2 regions of the Lentibacillus sp. L22 genome follow, and region 1 is predicted to be linked to the other one. Evidence: predicted binding sites of a transcription regulator. Region 1 holds the regulator's gene; the other holds the start of a gene.
What was found. The regulator NrdR, encoded in region 1, represses ribonucleotide reductase genes. The targets are predictions, from matches to a motif close to AACACNATATATNGTGTT.
Positions count from the first base shown of each region.

Region 2: a site for NrdR is predicted at 10,413-10,430, ahead of ABRT01_RS15220 (vitamin B12-dependent ribonucleotide reductase). Genes of this name have one in related genera too.

Region 1 covers NZ_JBFNXI010000006.1:72,612-85,305, reverse strand. The annotation lists gene icd (NADP-dependent isocitrate dehydrogenase) at 1-1,065, shown strand, start outside; gene mdh (malate dehydrogenase) at 1,420-2,358, shown strand; gene polA (DNA polymerase I) at 2,519-5,158, shown strand; gene mutM (DNA-formamidopyrimidine glycosylase) at 5,185-6,012, shown strand; gene coaE (dephospho-CoA kinase) at 6,038-6,637, shown strand; gene ABRT01_RS04770 (glyceraldehyde-3-phosphate dehydrogenase) at 6,762-7,793, shown strand; gene ABRT01_RS04765 (cytosolic protein) at 7,958-8,338, shown strand; gene nrdR (transcriptional regulator NrdR) at 8,378-8,839, shown strand; gene ABRT01_RS04755 (replication initiation and membrane attachment family protein) at 8,896-10,245, shown strand; gene dnaI (primosomal protein DnaI) at 10,251-11,183, shown strand; gene ytxC (putative sporulation protein YtxC) at 11,323-12,171, shown strand; T-box leader at 12,232-12,450, shown strand; gene thrS (threonine--tRNA ligase) at 12,525-12,694, shown strand, end outside.
Region 2 covers NZ_JBFNXI010000046.1:11,091-23,784, reverse strand. The annotation lists gene comGD (competence type IV pilus minor pilin ComGD) at 1-72, shown strand, start outside; gene ABRT01_RS15275 (type II secretion system protein) at 56-403, shown strand; gene ABRT01_RS15270 (ComGF family competence protein) at 351-806, shown strand; gene ABRT01_RS15265 (hypothetical protein) at 778-1,170, shown strand; gene ABRT01_RS15260 (DUF2626 domain-containing protein) at 1,418-1,657, shown strand; partial or broken gene ABRT01_RS15255 (transposase) at 1,948-2,202, shown strand; gene ABRT01_RS15250 (YqhG family protein) at 2,366-3,157, opposite strand; gene ABRT01_RS15245 (DEAD/DEAH box helicase) at 3,147-4,802, opposite strand; glycine riboswitch at 5,341-5,437, shown strand; gene gcvT (glycine cleavage system aminomethyltransferase GcvT) at 5,669-6,775, shown strand; gene gcvPA (aminomethyl-transferring glycine dehydrogenase subunit GcvPA) at 6,791-8,143, shown strand; gene gcvPB (aminomethyl-transferring glycine dehydrogenase subunit GcvPB) at 8,133-9,593, shown strand; gene ABRT01_RS15225 (rhodanese-like domain-containing protein) at 9,706-10,071, opposite strand; gene ABRT01_RS15220 (vitamin B12-dependent ribonucleotide reductase) at 10,489-12,694, shown strand, end outside.

The DNA.
Region 1 (12,694 bases):
AAGTTCGGTGAATGGTTGCCAGATGAAACCCTTAAAACGATTGATGAATATAAAATTGCCATTAAGGGCCCGCTCACAACGCCTATCGGTGGCGGTATTCGTTCGTTAAACGTGGCATTACGCCAACAGCTTGACCTGTTTACCTGTTTACGTCCCGTTCGCTATTTTGATGGTGTACCATCACCTGTTAAGCGTCCGGAAGATGTAAATATGGTGATATTCCGGGAAAACACAGAGGATATTTATGCCGGTATTGAATGGCAAAAAGGTACACCTGAAGTGAAAAAAGTAATTGATTTCTTGCAAAAAGAAATGGATGTACATAATATCCGCTTCCCGGAAACTTCAGGTATCGGTGTAAAACCTGTATCTGAAGAAGGCACCAAGCGTCTTGTGCGGGCAAGTATTCAATATGCACTAAACGAAGGACGCAAGAGCGTAACGCTTGTTCATAAAGGAAATATTATGAAGTTTACTGAAGGCGCGTTTAAAGCATGGGGATATGAAGTTGCCGAACAGGAATTTGGCGACAAGGTATTTACATGGGCAGAGTATGATCGAATTGTTGAAAAAGATGGTAAAGATGCAGCGAATAAAGCTCAGGATGAAGCAGTGGCTGCGGGTAAAATCATTGTCAAAGATGCCATTGCCGACATCTTCTTGCAACAAATTCTGACCCGTCCGAACGAATTTGATGTAGTTGCAACTATGAACCTAAACGGTGACTATGTTTCCGACGCCCTTGCAGCACAAGTTGGCGGAATTGGTATTGCACCAGGTGCAAACATTAACTATGATACAGGACATGCGATTTTTGAAGCAACTCATGGTACGGCACCAAAATATGCCGGACTTGATAAGGTTAATCCATCTTCAGTTATTCTTTCCGGCAGCTTAATGCTTGAACATCTGGAATGGAGAGAAGCGGCGGATTTAATCGCCAAAGCAATGGATAAAACCATCGCTTCCAAGGTCGTAACTTATGACTTTGCCCGCCTGATGGATGGTGCAACCGAAGTCAAATGCTCTGAATTTGCGGATGAACTAATTAAAAATATGGATTAAATCCAAGACGGAGATGCCCGGTTGCAGTTTAACGCTAATCGGGTAATCCGTTGTTTGCTTCTAAATGGGCTACTTTTTAAAAAGATTGTTGCTTTTGAAAGAAGAACTTCTTTGGAAAACTCTGAGCGGCCCAAATACACGTAGACTCCTGCGGGACAAGTGGCCAGAATGAGACCCCGCAGCGAGGTACTTAAGGAAGGCCGACTAAAAACGGCCTTTGCGGCCAACGTCGGCATACCCCTTGCCGGGGCAAGGAGGCTCACGGGTCACCCGCGGAAAACGAAGTGTATTTGGGCCGCGGTCTAAATTACAATATTTTATACGGAAAGAGCTACGTATAGGGAGGGGATACCTATGGCTATTAAACGTAACAAAATATCTATAATTGGTTCCGGTTTCACTGGTGCAACAACTGCATTAATGCTTGCCCAAAAAGAACTTGGTGATGTTGTGCTAGTTGATATTCCCAATATGGAAGATCCTACGAAGGGAAAAGCGCTTGACATGTTTGAGGCCAGTCCCGTTCAAGGATTTGATGCAAAAATCACTGGTACATCAAACTATGAAGATACCAAAGACTCTGATCTCGTTATTATTACTGCAGGTGTAGCACGGAAACCTGGCATGAGCCGCGATGACCTGGTAAACACAAACGCAAAAATCATGAAAACTGTTTCAAAAGATGTAGCAAAATATTCACCAGATTGTTTGATTGTTGTCTTATCCAATCCGGTAGATGCAATGACTTATACCGCATTTAAAGAAACAGGCTTCCCAAAAGAACGTGTTATTGGGCAATCCGGAGTGCTGGATACGGCACGTTTTCGTTCCTTTGTCGCTGAAGAATTGAATTTGTCGGTTAAAGATATTACTGGTTTCGTCCTCGGTGGGCATGGTGATAACATGGTACCGTTAATCCGTTATTCCTACGCAGGTGGAATCCCATTAGAAAAATTAATTTCCAAAGATCGATTGGATGAAATTGTCGCACGCACCCGTACAGGCGGCGGCGAAATTGTTAACTTGTTGGGAAACGGCAGTGCCTATTATGCACCAGCTGCATCATTAACCGTGATGGCAGAAGCAATTCTCAAGAATCAACGCCGCGTCATTCCGGCAATTGCCTATCTTGAAGGGGAATATGGTTACACCGATATTTATTTTGGTGTACCAACGATCCTTGGGGCAAATGGAATTGAAAAAGTCATTGAACTGGATTTAACCAACGAAGAAAAAGCTGCGCTCGATAAATCGGCTGATTCAGTTAAAAATGTACTGGAAATTGTAAGGTAATACGAAAACAGAAGATAAAAACTTGTGGGCTGCCTTAAAATTTAGGTAGCCTTTTTGCATTAAAAAGCTATGTTAAACTGGTATAATAAAGTATAACTATAAGATGATACAGGATTAACCTATTTAATAGAGGCAGTAATCTGAACAAGGAGGTCTTTTGGTGTCAAACAAACTGGTTTTAATCGATGGAAACAGTATTATTTATCGGGCTTTTTTTGCCTTGCCACTGCTCAATAATGACAAGGGTGTATACACGAATGCAGTTTACGGTTTTACAACCATGCTATTAAAAATCTTGGATGAAGAAAAACCTACCCATATTCTTGTCGCATTTGATGCGGGCAAAACAACTTTCCGGCATGAAACGTATAAGGAGTATAAAGGTGGAAGACAAAAGACGCCACCGGAGTTGTCTGAACAGTTCCCGGTTTTAAAGGAATTGCTTGATGCGTTTCAAATTCCCCATTATCAGCTTGATCAATATGAGGCTGACGATATTATTGGGACATTATCAAAAAAAGGAAATGAAAAAGACTGGGAAGTAACGGTTATCTCCGGCGATAAAGACCTGTTACAGCTTGTTTCTGACCATATAACAGTGAATTTAACCAGAAAAGGAATTAGTGAGGTTGAATCCTATACCCCAAAATTTATGATGGAAAAAATGGAAATCAAGCCAGAACAAATAATTGATTTAAAAGCGTTGATGGGGGATAGCTCGGATAATATTCCAGGAGTTCCTGGTGTTGGGCAAAAAACTGCGACAAAATTAATCAAGCAATATCAGACGCTTGATGGTGTTTATGCTCATATGGATGAGATCAGCGGAAAAAAGCTGAAGGAAAATTTATCGAACCATAAAGATGAGGCCTTTATGAGTAAAGACCTGGTAACGATTAATCGTGATTCACCAATTGAAGTAACGGTTGATGATATTACGTACCATGGTTACGAACAGGGTAAGGTAACTGCGGTGTTTAAAGATCTTGGTTTTCAATCATTATTAAATAGAGTTTCCGGTGAATCAGGGGATGAAGAAGAAAAAGAAACATTAACGCCAATTGATTATACCATTGTTGATAAAATAAAAACCGAAATGTTTACAGGAGCGGAAGCAATGGTTGTCGAAATGCTTGGCGATAACTATCATCAGGAACCAATCGAGGGGATTGGAATTGTTAACGAACAACAAGCATATTTTGTCCCAGCCAAAGTGGCAATCGAATCAAAAGCCTTTAAAGAATGGGCGGAGGACCAATCAAAGAAAAAGTATGTATTCGATGCCAAGAAAACATTGGTTGCCTTGTTAAACCAAGGGATACACATGAAAGGTATTACATTCGATATGCTGCTGGCTTCTTATTTGTTAAACCCGGGGGAGAATCATCACGACATTCCCACGATTGGTCATCGAATGGGGCATACAACGAAGGTATTGTTTGATGAAGAAGTTTATGGCAAGGGAGCCAAGTTGAAACTTCCGGAAAGAGATGTACTTGCCGACCATGTTGTCCGAAAAACCAATCTATTGTTTCAAATGAAGGAAGATATGGAGGCGGAACTCAAAAATAACGAACAATTTTCCTTGCTACAAGAACTTGAGATGCCACTTGCACTTATTCTTGGACAAATGGAGCATACAGGGGTACGGGTGGACATTAAACGGCTGAAAGATATGGGAACTGAATTAAAACAGCGGTTGGATCAGATTGAACAGGAAGTTTATGAATTGGCGGGAGAAAAATTTAATTTAAACTCACCAAAACAACTGGGACCAATTTTGTTTGAAAAACTGGGACTGCCGGTCATCAAAAAAACAAAAACCGGTTATTCCACTGCTGCAGATGTCCTTGAGCAACTGCAGAACGAGCACGAAATCATCCCCAAACTTCTATTGTACCGACAGTTAGGGAAATTACAATCAACATACGTAGAAGGTTTGCTAAAGGTTATCGATAGGCATACCCATAAAATTCATACCAGATATAATCAGGCCTTAACCCAAACAGGACGATTAAGTTCCGTCGATCCCAACTTGCAGAATATCCCAATCCGGTTGGAAGAAGGCAGAAAAATTCGCCAGGCATTTGTTCCCGCAAATAAAGGTTGGATTATGTTTGCTGCTGATTATTCACAAATTGAATTGCGGGTACTTGCCCATATTGCCAAAGATGACAAACTGATTGATGCTTTTAAGAACAATACGGATATCCATACACAGACAGCGATGGAAGTGTTCCATGTTGGCAGAGATGCGGTTACCGCAAACATGCGGCGTCATGCCAAGGCGGTCAATTTTGGTATTGTTTATGGAATTAGTGATTATGGTCTTTCCCAAAGTTTAGGAATCACCAGGAAAGAAGCAAAACAGTTTATTGATCGTTATTTCACAAGCTATCCAAACGTTAAAAACTATATGGAAGAAATTGTTCAGGAAGCTAAGCATAAAGGGTACGTCACCACGTTAATGAAACGCAGGCGATATTTACCTGACATTACAAGCAGAAATTTTAATAAACGAAGCTTTGCCGAACGAACGGCAATGAACACACCAATTCAGGGAAGCGCGGCAGATATCATTAAAAAGGCAATGATCGATCTGCACGAAAAGTTGCTTGATGAGGGTCTGAAAGCGCGTATGCTTCTGCAGGTTCATGACGAACTTATTCTTGAAGCACCAAAAGATGAAGTAGATAAACTAAAAGAAATTGTTCCGGATGTGATGGAACACACGGTTGAATTAGATGTACCGCTAAAAGTTGATTATGAATACGGAGAAAGCTGGTTTGATGCAAAGTAAGTTATAATTAAGGGAGAAAAAGAAATATGCCAGAATTACCAGAGGTCGAAACAGTAAAAAACACTTTAAAACGTTTGGTATTGGAAAAGACGATTGATCATGTTCGTGTTTTTTGGCCAAACATCATTAAATATCCTGATGATGTGGAAGCATTTAAACATATGGTTGAGGGACAAACGATTCATGATATTAAACGAAAAGGAAAATTTCTTTTATTTCAGCTTGATGACGTTGTTCTTGTATCCCATTTACGAATGGAAGGTAAGTATAGCGTTCACCCGGAAACGGATCCGGTAAAAAAACATACACATATCATCTTCACTTTTATGGACGGGGAAGAATTACGATACAATGATGTTCGTAAATTTGGCACTATGCATGTTTTTAAAAAAGGAACGGAATTTGCCCAAAAACCACTGAATCATTTAGGTCCTGATCCATTTGATGAGAAGTTTACAACAGCGTACTTATATGAGAAATTGAAAAAAACGGAGCGTGCGATTAAAGCTGTCCTGCTTGATCAAACCGTTGTAGCTGGTTTAGGCAATATCTATGTTGATGAAACACTGTTCAGAGCAGGAATTCATCCACTAAAAAAGGCCAGTAAATTAACCAAAAAAGAAACGAAATCCGTCCAACAAGCAGCTATAACAACATTAGAACAGGCAGTGGCTCAAGGTGGAACAACTATCCGTTCCTATCTTAATGGCCAGGGAGAAATGGGAATGTTTCAGCAGGAGCTGTTTGTCTATGGTCAGGAAGATCAGGCTTGCAAAAAATGTGGGAAACCGATTATAAAAATGAAAATTGGCGGAAGGGGCACTCACCTGTGTGTCTCTTGCCAAAAAAAATAGCGGCTTAAGAGAGGAGGGATGTCCTATGGCCTTGACAATTGGTCTCACTGGAAGTATAGCCAGTGGTAAAAGTACTGTGTCACTTATGTTTGATGATTACAATATCCCCGTTATCGATGCAGATAAATTGTCCCGCGAAGTCGTTGAACCGGGGGAAAAGGCGTATGCGCAAATCATTGAAACATTTGGCACGGATGTGTTACGAGATGATAAAACAATCGATCGAAAACATTTGGGTGCCATCGTTTTTGCAGATGAAACCAAACGTAAACAGTTAAATGATATAGTCCATCCAGCGGTCCGGAAAAAAATGCTGGACATGAGGGATTCTTTAATTGACGCGGGTGCATCGTGTGTTGTGTTGGATATTCCGTTATTATTTGAAGGAAATCTTGCCCATTTTGTAGACAAAACATTAGTAGTATTTGTTGACGAATCAGTTCAGTTGGAGCGCTTGATGAATCGGGATCATTATACTGAAGAAGAGGCATGTCAACGGATTCAGTCGCAAATTCCTGTGAAAGAAAAAGCTGCTATGGCAGACGCCGTAATTAATAATAATGGAACAAAATATCAATCTTATGAACAGCTGGAAAGAATTTTGCGAGCGTGGAATGTCTTTTAAAAAGTCCGTATCCTTAGATTCGGGCTTTTTTATTTTAAAATTAATATCACATTTGGCTTGTAATGTGTTATACTAATTATAACATTAACTTGATGAGTATAACACATTAGGAGGACTATGAAGAATGAGTAAAACCCGAATTGCGATTAATGGATTTGGTCGCATTGGACGAATGGTATTTCGCCAGGCGATGAAGGATGAACAATTACATGTGGTAGCGGTCAATGCAAATTATCCTCCAGAAACACTTGCCCATTTGATTAAGTATGATAGCGTTCATGGTATTTTTGACAAAGAGGTGAAGCCGCTGGCGGATGGACTTGAGGTAGACGGAAAGAAAGTATTGCTGGTCAATGCGCGGGACCCGGAGAAACTTCCCTGGGATGAATTAATGATTGATATTGTTATCGAGGCCACGGGGAAATTTAATTCAAGGGTTGGGGCAGGGTTGCATCTAAGAGCTGGTGCAAAAAAAGTAGTCTTAACGGCGCCGGGTAAGCAAGTTGATCGGACAATTGTGATGGGGGTTAATCATGAAATGTATGATCCTGATCATGATCATATTGTGTCTAATGCTTCCTGTACAACAAATTGTCTTGCACCTGTTGTAAAAGTGCTGGATGAACAATTTGGAATTAAAAATGGGCTAATGACAACCGTCCACGCGTTTACGAATGATCAGCATAATACTGACAATCCCCATAAAGATTTGCGAAGGGCCAGGGGGTGTACCCAGTCAATTATTCCAACATCAACGGGTGCGGCAAAGGCATTGGGGGAAGTATTACCGCATTTAAGTGGCAAACTTCATGGAATGGCGTTACGGGTACCAACACCTGATGTCTCACTTGTTGATCTGGTAGTTGATGTCTACCAGCCGGTTACAGCTGAGGAAGTAAACCGTAAATTCATGGAAGCCGCAGACCATGAATTGACAGGTATTATTCACTATAGTTGTGAACCGCTTGTTTCTGTTGATTATACAACAACGGATTATTCTGCAATTATTGATGGATTATCAACAATGGTAATGGAAGATAATAAAATCAAGGTATTGGCCTGGTATGATAATGAATGGGGCTATTCACACCGGGTAATCGATTTGACTAAATATGTCGGACAGTATATGCATCAGAAACAAATGAAAATTTCATAACTATTTGGGAGATAACCAACAGTGGGCAGATCATGGTAAAGAGTCTTGATCTGCCCACTTTAATTTTAAATGGACCGAGATAGTGAAAATCTAAAAAACATGTTAAAATAAAGGAAATAAAGCATAGAGAAACGCATGATTAATTTTTCCAGGTGGGGAGTAGAGTGTCTGTTAAACATGTAATAGCGAAATATTTTAGCAAGCATGCGGAAACTAGTGAGGATCACTGGGATAGCGGATTACAAACACATTATTATAAAACAACCAAAGATAAAGGATTACAAGCTTTAGAAACGTTTTTTAATCAGTCAGATATCTATCAGGTAAATTCAATTTCCGAGCAACATGGAGAAATAAGTGTCAATGTGATAAAAGGACGGAAAGCATTTATCATAGCAACAATTATTATGGTAAGGCCCTATCGAACGGCGATTGATTTTACAGTAACTACAGAATCAATCCTGCCATCTGATTTTGCCTATAGTTCAAAGTTAATCCGGCGATTGTATCATGAGTTTGATAAAATATTTACATTGATTGATTAATGCCGGAATTACTTAACCTAAATGAACGGAGCGAAAAGAATGCGGTGTTCAAATTGTCAGAGTAAGAGTACAAAGGTGCTTGATTCCAGGCCAATAGAGGAAGGCCATGCCATAAGAAGACGCAGGGAATGTGAACGATGCGGGTACAGATTTACCACATTTGAGCGGATTGAAGAGGTTCCTCTGATTGTAGTGAAAAAGGATGGGGCAAGACAGGAATTTAATCGTGATAAACTTGTACGTGGTCTCATAAAGGCATGTGAAAAACGACCTGTTCCACTAGGGAAAATTGAGGAAATTGCACTGGATGTTGAAAAAGATCTTCGTGACAGTGGGAGTTCAGAAATCCCTAGTGATCAAATTGGTGAAAAGGTAATGGATCGCTTATCAACAGTCGATGAAGTTGCTTATGTACGATTTGCTTCCGTTTATCGCCAGTTTAAAGATATTAGTGTGTTTTTAGACGAACTCAAAGACCTGATCAATACAGATAAACAGTGAAGTGAATCATGCATGATAGGTTAGGTTTAACGTTTTTGGGTAGGAGTGTGAGATGGATGGATGCTTTTGGCAAAATGCTGCCGATCGAAGGATATATCGTTGTACAAAAAGGGAGTTTGCCGGAGGGTTACGTAAAATCACTAACCCATTTGTATCAGCCGCTCATCGGATTAACGGCGGTGATGTTGTATCAAACGCTCCTGGATGAGATAGAGCTGCAACAAGATCAGCAGCCGCAGACCCATCATACATTAATGAATTATATGGATTTGCCGATGGACGAGATTTATCGGGCCAGGCTGAAGCTCGAGGGGATCGGCTTATTGAAAACCTTTAAACAACAGGCGCTTCAAAACGATTATTATACATATGTCCTCCTGGAACCTTTTGCGCCAAGTGACTTTTTTAAAGATGATATGTTAACACAGCTGCTATACCATCACTTGGGAGAAGATAAGTTTGCCGCATTGAAAGATCATTATTGTGTTCCTTCCCGGCAACCGGATGGTAAGGACATTACTGCCGGATTTCAGGAGGTTTTCCAAACATTTCAGCCACATCCAGACACATCGGATCCTGTTGAAACGCTATTGGAAAGGCAAGATCATTTGCCTGATTTTACTTGGATGAAACAAATGCTTGGTAAGCGAATGATTCCTGCAGATGAAGTATTAACAGCTGATAACCGAAAATTAATTTCACAAATGATGAAACTGTATGATTTGACAGAACATGAGATCGAAAAAGCTGTGATGTGGGCATTGACAGAGGAAAACAGGTTGGATACTGATGAGTTCAAACAGGCTTGCCACGATTTGTTTCAAGCTGTGCATCAGGAATCAGTTGTCAAATTAACGGATCGGCTGGCGTATCAGAAGCAGAAACAAAAAACAGCGGTGAATGCGAACCCGGTTACAAAAGAAGAGCAGCTGATTCATGAATTGGAATCCATCTCGCCAAAGCAATTGTTGGAGGATTTATCAAGTGGTAATCATGCATCAGGCCAGGATTTGAAAATCATTCGGGATATTATGACAACCCAGGGTCTGCCGTCACCGGTAATGAATGTACTGATCCACTATGTATTGCTACAATCAAATATGAAATTATCAAAGGCTTATATGGAGAAAATTGCCAGTCATTGGTCCCGTGCCAATTTACAAACGGCAAGAGAAGCAATGGAATTTGCCAAAAAGGAAAAAGCTAAATATCAAAAAGGATATGCAAACAACAAAAATCGACGGCCTGCTTCCAAAGAGGTTGTACCTGATTGGTTTAAACAGCGCAAGAATAAACAAACGAAAAACAATACGCAAACGGAACATACGGAAACCGAGGAAGAGAAAGAAGAGTTTGAAGCATTATTACGCGAATTCACAAGTAAAAATAGTCACTTGCAAGGATGATTTCTATGGAACCAATCAAATCTACATTAAAAAAATGGATGCAGGATAATAAAAATTTTCAAGAAAATTATACGGCGATGAAACAGGAAGTTCTTCATGATCCGGAAATCAGTCAGTTTCTCGCTTTAAATCCACAATTGACCCAGGCTGAAATTGATAAAAACCTGATGAAATTATATGAGTATAAAACACAATCAAAGCAGTGTGACAAATGTCATTCATTTGGTCAATGCATCAATATGATTCAAGGATATTCGCCAATCCTTAAAACGGACCAAAATGAAATTCATCTGACCTATGAAAAATGCCACAACCGGATTGCATATGAGAAGCAAAAAAAACAGGAAAAACTGATCAGAAGTTTGTATATGCCAAAAGATATCTTACATGCGAGCTTTGACAACGTGGATATCGATGATAAAAGAAGGAAGGTTTTTCGTGATTTAATGTTGTTTGTGAAGCAGGCTCAAACGGCCATTCCGGCTAAGGGACTTTACTTATCGGGACCATTTGGCATCGGTAAAACTTATTTGCTTGGCGCGATGGCTAATGAATTAAAAAAACTAAACATTTCCTCTATGCTTATTTATATGCCGGAGTTTGTCAGAGAAATGAAAGGTTCCATTAAAGATGATTCTATCAATGATAAGATAGATTATTTTAAACATGCGGATGTCCTCATGCTTGATGATATTGGGGCGGAAACACAATCAGCCTGGTTCCGGGATGAAATTTTGGGATCGATCCTGCAATACCGTATGATGGAACGCTTGCCGGTCTTCTTTACGTCGAATTACAGTCTGGAACAGTTGGAAGGTCAATTGGCATTTTCAAATCGCGGTGGGGTCGAACAGGTAAAAGCGGGCAGAATCATCGAACGAATCAAGCAAGTAAGTACAGAAGTCACGATGAGCGGAGAAAATCGGCGTGACCAATGAACATATTTATATAAAAGTGGAGTAGAAAGCTTTTCGTGCTAAGGGATTACTATTGTTACTAGTTTATTCGGATTACACATTTTTTCATGCCTTTGTCCATATAATGTAACAGTTTGGTCTTGGATGAGGGTGATGTTGTTTGCTGGAAGTTTATTTTAGTTCGGATAAGGAAGTAATCAGTTTTTGCGAGTATTTGTTTCATTATAACAAGCAAATTGAATTGCGTTGGAAAACTAATAAGAATTGGGGGAATCAATTACAACTGCAATATCAGGTTCCTGGCAATGAACCATTGGAAACGATTGCCAAAGCTATGGCGGATGTCTTTATTATTCATCGGTTGACGAATATGATCAAGCATATTATTGAAGATTATTATTATTATTCAAATACGGATGAAATGGCCCGGATTCTGGATTTGACGCATTGGATTTTTTCTGGTGAAGATGATGATAGCCAGCAGGTACGTAAGAATAAGGATCCAGAGCAGCTCTTGCAATCATTATTTATTGCCAATATAAAAAATACGACATCGATCCATTATGATTCTATTGTTCAGTTTCGTTTAAAAGCCTTTAAAGATCAATTGGTCCAATATGTGGGACTGGCAATCGACGAGTTTAAACGGGAAGAGGACCATCAGTCATTTGTCAACATGCTTCGTGAATATATAGCCAAAAAAGATACAACTTATGATGTAATTCATGTATTGCAGGGGACCCCTTTTTCCTTTTTTAAAGACAATGGAAAGCCGTTTTCCGCGATGGAGTTACGGACACTGATGCAAAAAGAGCCTCTCTATATTCTCGGGCTTGATGAGGATGAGTCGAATCTGGCGCCTCTGATTGCCATGGCGCCAAAAAAAATCAAAATTTATGGGGATCACCCATCGGAACCAAAAACGCTAACTGTAATTAATGTTTTCGAGGAAAAAGTGGAGTTTAAACCATATAAACAATTCCCGTTTACATTTTATCTAAAAAAGTGACATATAAAGACTTGATTTTTCTATCATGAACCGCTATAATACGACTTATATCATTCATATGAACAAGTTTTGATAAGGACAAGATCATTTGTTTATTGTATACCAAGAGATGGAAGTCATCGGCTGAAAGCTTCCATATACAACCAGATGATTACCGCCTTTGAGCTCTGTTATTGAACGTATCAAGTAGATAGCAGCGTTTAATCTGCGTTAACGATTTAAAGCCGTATTTTTTACGGGAAATAGGGTGGAACCACGTGACCAACGCTCGTCCCTTTGCTTACAGATGCAGAGGGGTGGGCGTTTTTTAGTTCTAAATAACAATAGATAAATTATGAAAAGGAGCGATCACCATGGCAGCGGACATTGCAATCATTTTTCCGGATGGAGCTGAAAAAGCGTTTCCGGCCGGGACAACCGGTGAAGATATCGCGGCTTCTATTTCTCCGGGATTAAAAAAACAAGCATTAGCAATTAAATTAGATGGTAAACTGTATGATTTAAAACGGGAATTACCTAAAGG
Region 2 (12,694 bases), on a different contig from region 1:
GATACACCATCAACAAGGTATCAAATTATCTTTCCATTAGGCAAGGGGCGCTGTTATGTTGAAAAACTGTAAAGGATTCACACTCATTGAGGTACTGGGAGCATTTGGTATCGTCATGATGATTGCCACAACACTCCTGCCAATTATGCATATCGTTCATAAGGAAGAGGAAGTATTAAGTGAACGCCGGCAGTATACCAACCAATTACATGATGAGCTGCAAGCCTATTTGTGGGAGGGGCATGATCTTCTCCCTCCCATTTCTTTTGCCAAAACTAATAATAGTACAACTTTGTTTTATGATTTTACAAACGAGGATCATTTAGTTAAAGGATGTGTCAAATGGACCAATGTTAAAGCAAAACAAGAGACTGTCTGCTTATATGGCTATCCGGCGGAATAAAAATAAGAATGGATTTACTTTTATTACATTACTGGTTACGATCACCATTTTATTTACGACCCTTCCCTTTACCGCATATTTTTTACAATCCATTGATCCGTATTCCCATGATCAAGAACGTGCGATCCAGCAATTTTTTTATTTTTTGCGTGACGATGTTTTACAGGCAACTGACTATGCGGTCACACCAACCAAACTGACATTGAAAGATAAAAACCAAACGACCATAACCATTGAGCAATATCAAAATCTCATCAGACGCCAAGTAAAAGGGAAAGGACATGAAATATACCTGCGTGAGGTCAAAAAGGTTTTGTTCGAGAAGCTCCCCTATGGTATTAAAGTTTCTATTACATCAGCACAAGGAGAGACGTATGAAAAATCGATCATGTTTTACCAATAACCAGCGAGGCTTTATTTTTCCATATGTATTGTTCATTACAGCCATTATTTTGCTGGTTGTTACCGCAAAGGTTTCTGCTTATCAAAATGATATCAGGATCAGCCACAATCACGAGAATCAGCTGACCATTGAAACGTTGGTGCAAATGGGCCATGAACAATTTAAGCAGGAAATGAATAAGCATCCAGGAAAAAAAGGGCACGTATCATATCACTATCCTCCGGGAAATGTTACCATCACCTATACACAAAAAAGTCCGAAAAAATATGACCTATTATTTCAAGTACCAGCTAATGATAAAACATACAGTACGACGATGATATTGGAACTGGATGAAGTTGTACAAACAGCGAATAAAGAATAGGCTTTTGCGTTACACTATCCATACCCATCGTATATGTGTATCCTGCTCACCTAATTATTGCCATGGTCTACACCATGTATCAATCCCAACGAAGCTTTATCAACATCGATCGAACTGAAAATATGTTTGGAGCGGCGATATTTGTTCGTACGGGACAAAACTTCCGATTGTTTAGCAAGTTTCATTTACAACATGAAAATCCTGGTTTATAATATCATTGACAAAGGATATAAAAGGAGGGGAAAATATGGATCGTATGTTTCGTGTCCTCGCTTTTTGGACAGGAATATTTACCGTAATGTTCTACATAGGCGGAATGGAAAAAACCGCATTATTATTCCTGGTTCAAACTGCATTTTTCCTTACAGTTGGCTACTTGAAATTGTCTGAACGCATGTATATGTATTTATTCGGAGCTTATTGTACCATCTTTATGGTCGGTTTCACCTGGTATTCAAACTTTATCCTTGTACCAGGTTTTGAATAATTAAGTCTGGATAAGGATGGAAACAGCCGGTTCTTTCCACGCTTTTCCATCCTGCATATACATAACCTTTCTGGAAAAACCTCGTGAAATTTTTGCGGGGTTTTTTACTTTTTTTCAAAAATCTGTTGACATATTAGATATAAGTATATAAAACACGCTAGAATATAGAACAAGGGGAGTGGCGACAGAAGGAAATTTTCCGATGATCTGAATATATGTTTTGCAATTATATTTTTGTTGAAAACACAAGAAAACATTGAGTGCAAGCTGTGCCATAAACAACGAAGCACATCCGTTACCCATCGTCTATCCAGCGCGTGATATACACGTCGAACATCATCGAGCGGACGATGAAGGAAATCAAGAAGCGCACAAAAACCATGAACAGTTTACCAAGCGAAAGGGCGACAGAAAAAGTAGTGTACCTTCAAGTAACCGACTATAACCAAAGATGGGGAGAACGAAAATTAAGGGGATTCGCAAGCGCTTACCAGCAGCTACAGGACATGTTTGAAAAACGATACGGGAAACCAGATAATAATTGATGTAATTCCGAGGATACTCTATTAATTTACACAAACTTATTGACAGTACCACCCACCTTTAATTGATAACTCTATTGTAACTAAAAAAGATATGATTCCCATCATAAATTGGAAATCATATCTTTTAGACTTTTTCAGTGGCCACCCTTATGCAACCTGCTTTTCATTTAATGGTCCCTTCTGCCAAATAAAAAATTCCTCCATTAATTATCTCATAGGATACTTTTGGCTGGTATCGTTCTTTTATTTCTTGTAATTCTTTTTCCATTTGAATTGTTTGTTCGTCATCGGTAACATTCTGATAAAAATGTTTCAACATGGCACTTTCTTCCTTCAAGGTTTTTATTGATTCTTCAGCCCAATCATTGTTCTGCCGTTTGATGTGATCATCAATAACTGATTCAATCCGTGAAAAACCACTTTTCAACCTGATTAACGGAGAAATGGTAAAACAGTAATCAGAAATTGTTAATTGTAGTGGCAATTGTTGCAAATGATCCATCATAGAAAACTTCATCATGCCGTTGACCAGGTGAAGCCCAATTGACAGCAACTCATCCTTTTTTTGTTTTCCAATGTAACTGATCTTCGTATTTAAAACAAGCCATGGATAAAGTGCTGTTTTAGTTGTTGTATCAAGCTGTTGAAATAGTTTGGTATATTTTTCATTTGTTTTCAGATGCTTGAAAATTTGTTGAAGTCTTGGGCTGCCATAATGGATCCATTCCCCTTTTTCATCCTGTTTTTCCGGATTGGTAATGAGTGTCAGTTGCATAGGGGCACCTTGATTTCCCATCTTCTTGATATAGTGCCAGTAAAACGGCCGGTTCATTAACGCTTTGTCCATTTCTTCCGTTAATTGTACGGTTAAGACACCATCTTTATTTTGTAACATACGGCAGTCGTTTGCTGTAAAATAGCGGACTAAAAATTCATTGAGGTTTTCAATTGCCATATTGCTGTTCCTCGCTAATCGGATTTTCATGTTTATACTGAATAACTGAAGAAAGATTATCCAATTTAATTTTTGCCTCCCCAGTCGAAGTGGATTCGGAAAAAATGGACTGGATCTCTGTCTCCAAATCGCTAATGCTTAATTCGGAAAGGATGGCATCCAAATTACCGATGACTGATTCAAATAGATTAATCTTCTCATATAATAAGGTCATAATATGTTCTTCCACCGTATTACGAATTGCAAAATTGTAAATGTGGACATCTTTTTCCTGACCATATCGATGAATCCGGCCAATACGTTGTTCCAGCCGCATTGGGTTCCACGGCAAATCATAATTAATCATATAGTTGCAAAACTGCAGGTTAATCCCTTCACCACCTGCCTCCGTGGCAATTAGTACCTGGGCATGATTTTGAAATAACTGCCGCATCCAATCCTTTTTACTACGCTTAAACCCGCCACGAAAAGGGACGGAAGTGATGTTACTTTGTTTTAGATACCATTGTAAATAGAGTTGTGTTGCCCGGTATTCTGTAAAAATTATCACTTTTTCATCTGGATGTTGTTGAATTAACTCAACCACCTTTTCCGCCTTGGCGTGATGGGGAAGCTGTTCGATTTTCCCTGCGAGATGGTGAAAGAGTTCGTCAGCGTGTTCATTCATTGCCATTTTTTGCAAAGATAAATAACAGGCTTCTCTTGACGAACAGATTTCCCGTAATAAAGTAATTTTCGCAAATGAGGCGGTGAATTGAACTTGATCCAATTCCTGATAAAAATCGTATTCCTCTTTGGAAAAATCAACCCAGATCGTCTCAATATGCCGTTTTGTATTGTTCAGGTCTGTTTCATTTCTTGTATTACGAATCATAACTTTTTGAATCAATTGTTTCAGATAGGTATCCTGATTAATTTGCTTCCGATCCTTTCCATATTGTTCAAGGAAAGATTCATAATTTCCTAAATGACCGGGTTTGAGAATGGATACCAAATTGAAAATCTCGACAAGTTGGTTTTGTACCGGTGTTGCGGTTAGTAGTAAACAATATTTCTTTTTTAAGGAACGAACAAATGCGTAGTTTTTTGTCTTATGATTTTTTAATTTATGGGCCTCGTCAATGAGAATAAAATCATAATCAATGTCCAGGATCTCTTCCCGATGTGGGGAACGTTTTGCCGTATCAATAGAAGAGATAAGAATATCACATTGTTTCCAGGAATAGTTTTTTCGATGCCCAATCGCAGGGATATAAAACTTGCTATTCAATTCCTTCTCCCATTGATTGACAAGGGAAGCGGGTACAAGAATTAACGCCTTCTTTACTAAACCGCGAATCATATATTCTTTCAAAATAAGCCCTGCCTCAATCGTTTTTCCCAGCCCCACTTCATCGGCAAGGATCGCCCTTCCGTTCATTTCTTCAACTACTTGTTCTGCGCAGGAAATCTGATGTTGCAAAAAGTTTACATGTGGAAGATATGTCAGCGCCCGTAAACCATTGAATGTTGGCGTCATTGTTGTTGTCTCTGCCTCATACGCCATTTGAAATAATTCCCAATGAGAAAGACCAGTTTCCTTATCAAGGCATGTTTGTAGGTTATCGATAAATGTAGTGTCTCTTTCCAGTTGTATCTCCTGCATAAATTACGACTTCCTCCTGTATAAAAGAGATGGGATATTACGCCCGTTAATACGTTAAAAAAACAATTGTTATATATTGAAAGTCCAGTAACAATCTTCTAAAAAAAGGACCGAGAAGTTCTAGTCGGCATAGCTTTGAGCACCGGAGTGTACATAGAAGGTACATGAGGAGCGGAAAAGCAAGCCAACGAACTTCTTCAAAGGAAGGCCGACTAAAAACGGGCTTGCGCTCAGGCGTCGACATACCTCTTTTGCAGGGGCATGTCATTTTTACCGGACTTTTTGAACATCCTCTAAAAGGAACACTTATTTAAAAATATAAATGTTTTATAAATTCCACTACTTTTGCAAGGGTATTTATGATATACTAAAGCCAAATCAAGATAGAGATTTCCGATTAGAGGAAAATGAACTTTCATAGATGTTTAATACACATCCCGCTATATTACGAATGTGATGTGTTTGATTCATTAATTTGGCATCGCTTAACATTTTGTATTAGTAGTATACCCAATTACATCTATTTTCATAAAAGCGAATGACTGTAAGGGGAGAGATTGCGTAAATTTGTATTACGCAACGCCGAAGGAGCAAACTCATGTGAATCTCTCAGGCAAAAAGACTCTTACAGGACGCACCTCTGGAGAGCGTTTACAGCATTTGTAAACCACCAACGAAGCAAGCATCCGCCGGCAGTGTTCTCACTGTTTTAAAAAGGGTGCGCAACTTTCAGGTTGACTGACAGAGATTTCCTTTATAGAAGGAGATCTCTATTTTTTTGTGTAAAAACAAAGAACAAAAAATGAAAAATGGTCAATACCGCTGAAATTTGGGAATTGCCCATGTTCGAAAGGGAGTGGACAGGTGTGAGTGAATTAAAGAAGACCCCGTTGTTTCCGGAGTATGAAAAATACGGGGCGAAGACAGTCGATTTTGGAGGCTGGGATTTACCGGTGCAATTTTCCAGTATTAAGCATGAGCATCAGACAACAAGAACAAAGGCAGGTTTATTTGATGTATCCCATATGGGTGAGATAGTTGTTAAAGGGGAACAGAGTCTGGCTTTCTTGCAAAAGGTGATGACAAACGATATTGCCAAACTTGTGCCCGGACGTGCACAGTATACGATTATGTGTTATGAAAATGGCGGAACAGTTGATGACCTAATCGTTTATATGATTGACGTCAATCATTATTTGCTTGTTGTGAACGCAGCTAATACAGATAAGGATTACCAGTGGCTTGTAAAAAACAATGCGGAAGATGTAACGGTTACCAACGAATCAGCAGCGTATGTTCAATTGGCATTGCAAGGGCCATTAGCGCAGGAAATTCTTCAACCGTTAACAGGTACAGATTTAAGCGGGATTAAACCTTTCCGATTTGCCAATCCAGTTTATTTTTCCGGGATCAAATCAGGTGCGATTGTTTCCAGAACCGGCTATACCGGCGAGGACGGATTTGAAATTTACATTGCTGCCAAAGAAGGTCGTGCATTATGGCAGCTGATCATGAACGCCGGTAGCGACAAGGGGTTGGAACCAATTGGTCTTGGTGCCAGAGATACATTAAGATTTGAGGCGAATTTGGCTTTATATGGTCAAGAATTATCTGAAACCATTACACCAATAGAGGCAGGCCTGGGATTTGCCGTTAAACCGAACAAAGAAGCTGATTTTATTGGGAAATCTGTATTACAAAAACAAAAAGAGGAAGGTCCTGCCAGAAAATTGGTTGGGATTGAGATGATCGATAAAGGGATACCAAGGCATGGTTATCAGGTTTTTGCTGATGACAAGGAAATTGGATTTGTGACATCGGGCACACAATCTCCAACATTGCAAAAAAATGTGGGTTTAGCATTATTACAGGCTGAATATGCAACTGTAGGTACAAAGGTTCAAATTCAGGTCAGGAAAAGAGCACTACAAGCGGTTATTGTCGCAACACCATTTTATAAACGTGCAAAATAGGGGGAGGGAATACCAGTGGAATTTCGATATTTACCAATGACAGAAGAAGATAAACAGGCAATGCTTGAGAAAATTGGTGTAGAAAATACTGATGCATTATTTTCCGATATTCCGGAACACGTTCGATTTAAAAGGGAACTGCAGCTGAAGCAACCTGCAAATGAGTCGGAATTGAAAAAGGAATTGGCTGGTCTGGCAAAACAAAATGCGAATTTACAGGATCATTGTTCGTTTCTTGGGGCAGGTGTCTATGATCATTTTATCCCGTCTGTTGTCGACCATGTCATTTCCCGTTCTGAATTTTATACAGCATATACACCTTACCAGCCGGAGATCTCTCAGGGGGAATTGCAGGCAATCTTTGAATTTCAGACGATGATTTCTGAGTTAACCGGTATGCCGATTGCTAATTCATCCATGTATGATGGAGGAACAGCGTTGGCTGAAGCAGTAACATTGAGCGCGGGTTCAACCAAAAAGCAAAAAATTCTTGTATCCAAAGCAGTGCACCCCGAATCCCGGGAAGTAATTACTACCTATGCCAAAGGGCAAAATCTTGAGATCATCGAAATTGATCAATATAACGGCCGAACAGATTTAAAACAATTGGCGAATGAACTCGATGAAAATACAGCGAGTGTGGTGATGCAATATCCAAACTTTTTCGGTCAAATTGAACCATTGGATGAAGTGGAAACGTTGATTCGTCAGCAAAAGAAAACGATGTTCATTGTGTCCAGCAACCCTTTGGCATTGGGATATCTAACCCCGCCTGGAGAATTTGGTGCTGATATTGTCGTTGGGGATACGCAAGTTTTCGGCATACCTGCCCAGTTTGGCGGCCCGCATTGCGGCTATTTTGCAACAACAAACAAATTAATGCGCAAGGTTCCGGGCAGATTAGTTGGTCAAACGATAGATGAAAACGGCCAACGTGGTTTTGTCTTAACATTACAAGCAAGAGAACAGCACATCCGCCGTGACAAAGCAACCTCAAATATTTGTTCCAATCAGGCATTGAATGCACTGGCAAGTTCAGTAGCCATGAGTTCGATCGGCAAACACGGAATCAAACAAATGGCCATGTTGAATATGCATAAAGCACGGTACATGAAGGAACAGCTGGAAAAGAAAAACATTGAGATTGTCACGACTGGTCCTTTTTTCAATGAGTTTGTTATCCAATTGCCTGGTAATGTGTCAACATATAATAAACAATTATTGAAAAAAGGGTTCATCGGCGGCTATAATCTGGAACGGTCTTATCCTGAATTAACAGGACAGATGTTGCTTGCCGCTACAGAGATTCGTACAAAAGCGGAGATCGATACTTTTGTAAAAGAATTGGGGGATATTCATGGTTGCTAAAGATTTTCCATTAATTTTTGAACGCAGTAAGGCAGGAAGAACGAGTTATAGTCTGCCAGCATTAGATGTACCGGAATATGATTTACAATCGGAATTCGATGAGCAATTCATCCGTCAGACACCGCCGGAATTGCCGGAAGTAAGCGAATTGGATATCATCCGGCATTATACCGGATTGTCCAATCGCAACTATGGTGTAGACTCAGGATTTTATCCACTCGGTTCGTGTACGATGAAATATAATCCGAAAATAAATGAAGATGTAGCCCGGCTGCCAGGCTTTAGCCAAATTCATCCATATCAAGATCCGGAAAGTGTTCAAGGTGCATTGGCCATGATGTATGATTTACAAACAGCATTAGCGGAAATCACCGGGATGCATCAGGTTTCATTACAGCCTGCTGCAGGTGCACAAGGGGAATGGACCGGGTTAATGATGATTCGTGCTTTTCATGAAGCAAATGGGGATAGGAAACGAACCAAGGTCATTGTCCCTGACTCCGCACATGGCACTAACCCTGCATCCGCATCTGTTGCAGGTTTTGAAGCGGTAACAGTAAAATCGAATGAAAAAGGTTTGGTAGATCTTGATGACTTAAAACGCGTGGTTGGTGAGGATACAGCAGCATTAATGCTGACAAACCCGAATACATTGGGGTTATTCGAAGTAGAGATTCTGGAAATGGCGAAAATTGTACATGATGCCGGTGGGAAACTGTACTACGATGGTGCCAATTTAAATGCCATTATGGGCTACACCAGACCAGGTGATATGGGATTTGATGTTGTTCATTTGAATTTGCATAAAACCTTTACCGGGCCACATGGCGGTGGAGGTCCAGGTTCGGGTCCGGTTGGAGTTTCAGATGAATTGGCCGCATTCCTGCCAAAACCGCTGCTTGTCAAACAAAACGACAAGTATATGTTTGACCACGATCGGCCACAATCAATTGGTCGGGTGAAGCCGTACTATGGTAATTTTGGGATTAATTTACGTGCATATACCTATATTCGGACTATGGGTGGTGAAGGGCTTAAAAAGGTTAGCGAATTTGCGGTATTAAATGCTAATTACCTGATGCGACGTTTGGCAGATGAATATAAATTGCCTTACCTACAGCACTGTAAGCATGAATTCGTGCTTTCCGGTAAAGATCAAAAGAAATTGGGAGTCAGAACCCTTGATATCGCTAAACGTCTGCTGGATTATGGGTATCATCCGCCAACCATTTATTTCCCGTTGAATGTGGAGGAAGGAATGATGGTTGAACCAACAGAAACAGAGTCGAAGGAAACATTGGATGGGTTCATTGATGCAATGCTTGCCATTGCCAAGGAAGCAAGAGATGATCCAGAGACCGTCCAAGAGGCACCACATACAACTGTTGTTAAGCGGATGGATGAAACAACCGCCGCACGAAAGCCGGTATTACGGTATCAAAAAGAATAAATAGAAAAAGCCAAAGTCGGTGTGTTAAAAACATAACGGCTTTGGCTTTTTTAATGGAATGATGTTTTTGAGTACAAGTTAAACCAGACTAGTATCAATGCGTGCAGCTTCTTTATTTAATCTTTCCTGTCCATTTTTTAAAGCCGCCTTTGAGTTGATTTACGTCTTGATAGCCTTTTTTATGAAGCAGTTCTGCTGCCCGGACGGATCGTGTTCCATTTTGGCAATAAAGGTAGACAGGTTTATCCTTCCGTAATTCAACGAGACGTTGTTTCATTTGCGTTAAAGGTATATTTCTTGCGCCAAGTATATGCCCTTTTTTAAATTCCTGGGGCTCACGTACATCGATTAATTGGGCTTTGCGATACCCTTCCTTAAACTGGTCCTCGGTTAGCGTTTTTAAATAAGCTCGCTGTCGGAAATAGCGAAACAGCATAAATGCAATGATAAGCACAAGTGCAATAATGAGAATTGTCATGTTTTTTCCCCCGTTTTTTAATGCTTCTAATTTCTATTATATGGTTCATGATCAATTTTTTCAAAGAGTTTAATGTTAATATCTATGAAAAGTAGGTCTATATACCTATGTTTATTTTCTTGATAAGATGTATCATGTAATTTGTGATATTTTGCGGTTGATATATTTGCTAAAACATCCTCATGGTAAATGCAAATGGTGAAAAAAATGATTTAAACAATTGTATTGGTTATTTACTTGTTTTATCGCAAAATTACACACGAAATTACATTTTTTCATGTTTGACAAAAACATGCTTTTTTGCTTCATAGTACAATATATAGTGTATTTTTAAAAAGGCAAGCACAATATATTGTTCTTTTTAGTTTATTTATGGTAAAGTGATTCTAGAAGTTAAATAGGAAAAGGAGTGAGGAAATGTCGACGGCTGTCGAAGAGCGAAATCAAATAAACATAAAAAATTTAAACCAGGACATTGCATTGTTCCCGCAAGTTCACCCGATCACGACAGATATGAAGTTAACACATAAAGGGGTATCAAGACTTGTGATGCTGGACCGTTACGCATTTAAAGATACAGAAAAGAAAACCTTGAAGGCGGGGGACTTTGTTGTATTGACGGTGAAAGCAGATCCGAAATTTCCAGCACGTGGTCTCGGTTTTGTAAAAGATATTGACTGGGTTCATAAGCAAGCTGATATACAGGTTAATCCAGAATTTGTCCATGTCCTCGATCTTGAAGAAGAACGTGAAACCGGAGTAGTCAAGCGTTCGCTCGATGTGATTGATAAGCCATTGGAGGTTTATTACGAACAGATTGCCAAACGAAATGCAACGGGGCTTTCTCAAGTTGAACCAACAGAAGAGAAACGGCGTGAATCATTCATCAAGTTTAACAAAGAATTATCAAATCTAAACTTTATTCCGGCCGGCCGGGTTCTTTATGGCGCTGGTTCAAAAACAGATGTCACGTTCTTTAACTGTTACGTGATGCCATACATCCAGGATTCGCGTGAAGGGATTTCCGATCATCGCAAACAGGTTATGGAAATCATGAGCAGAGGTGGTGGTGTTGGTACCAATGGATCAACACTTAGACCTCGTAATACATTGGCAAAAGGGGTCAACGGGAAATCATCTGGTTCCGTATCATGGTTGGATGATATTGCCAAATTAACTCACTTAGTTGAGCAAGGCGGCTCAAGACGTGGAGCGCAAATGATAATGCTTGTAGATTCTCACCCGGATATCATTGAATTTATTATTTCCAAGATGCAGAACCCGAGAATTTTACGATACTTAATTGAAAACACTGGAGACGAACAAATCAAACAGCTAGCACAAGAAAAATTGAAGTTTACGCCATTGACAGAAACAGAGGTTGCACTGTATCAAGGGATTGTTAATTATAAAACGATGCCAGGATTGGGCGGTTTTTCCGAAGCAGCGATTAAAGAGGCCGAAACCAAATTAAGAGACGGCGGAACATATTCTGTTCATCAACCAGAGTTTTTAACTGGTGCGAATATCTCCGTTTGCTTAACGAAAGATTTCATGACTGCCGTGGAAAATGACAGCTGGTATGAACTGCGTTTTCCGGATGTAGAAAATTACACAAAACAGGAAATGGAAGACTATAACAGCCAATGGCATGAAGTGGGCGACGTTCGCAAGTGGGAAGAAATGGGTTATGGTATTCGGGTTTATCGCCGGATCAAAGCCAAGGAATTATGGAACTTAATTAATATTTGTGCAACGTATTCAGCGGAACCGGGAATTTTCTTTATTGACAATGCGAACGATATGACGAATGCCAAAGCTTATGGCGATCAGGTTGTCGCAACAAATCCGTGTGGAGAACAACCACTTGCACCATACTCAGTCTGTAATTTAGCAGCAGTGAACCTTGCTGAATTTGCAAATAAAGACACCAAAACAGTAAATTTCGAGAAACTAAAGCAAACAGTACAAACTGGTGTGCGAATGCAGGATAATGTGATTGATGCCACACCATACTTTTTAGAGGAAAACAGAAAACAAGCGTTAGGTGAACGTCGTGTTGGTCTCGGCGTCATGGGACTTCATGATCTCTTGATTTACTGTGAAACCGAATATGGTTCAGTAGAAGGAAACAAATTGGTCGATCAAATATTCGAAACGATAGCTACAACCGCATATCGTGCATCGATTGAATTGGCCAAGGAAAAAGGAAGTTTCCCATTCCTGATTGGTAAGACGGACGAAGAAACAAACGAACTTCGTCAAGCATTTATCGATACTGGTTACATGAAACAAATGCCAGATGATATTAGACAGAACATATTAAAATATGGCATTCGGAACTCCCATTTATTAACTGTTGCGCCAACCGGATCCACTGGTACAATGGTTGGCGTAAGTACCGGATTAGAACCATATTTTTCCTTTTCGTACTTTAGAAGTGGACGACTTGGAAAATTTATTGAGGTTAAGGCAGATATTGTTCAAGAATATTTAGATCAACATCCGGATCAGGATCCAAATCAATTACCTGACTGGTTCGTTTCAGCAATGGAATTACCACCGGAAGCACATGCTGATACCCAATGTGTCATCCAGCGCTGGGTAGATAGTTCCATTTCCA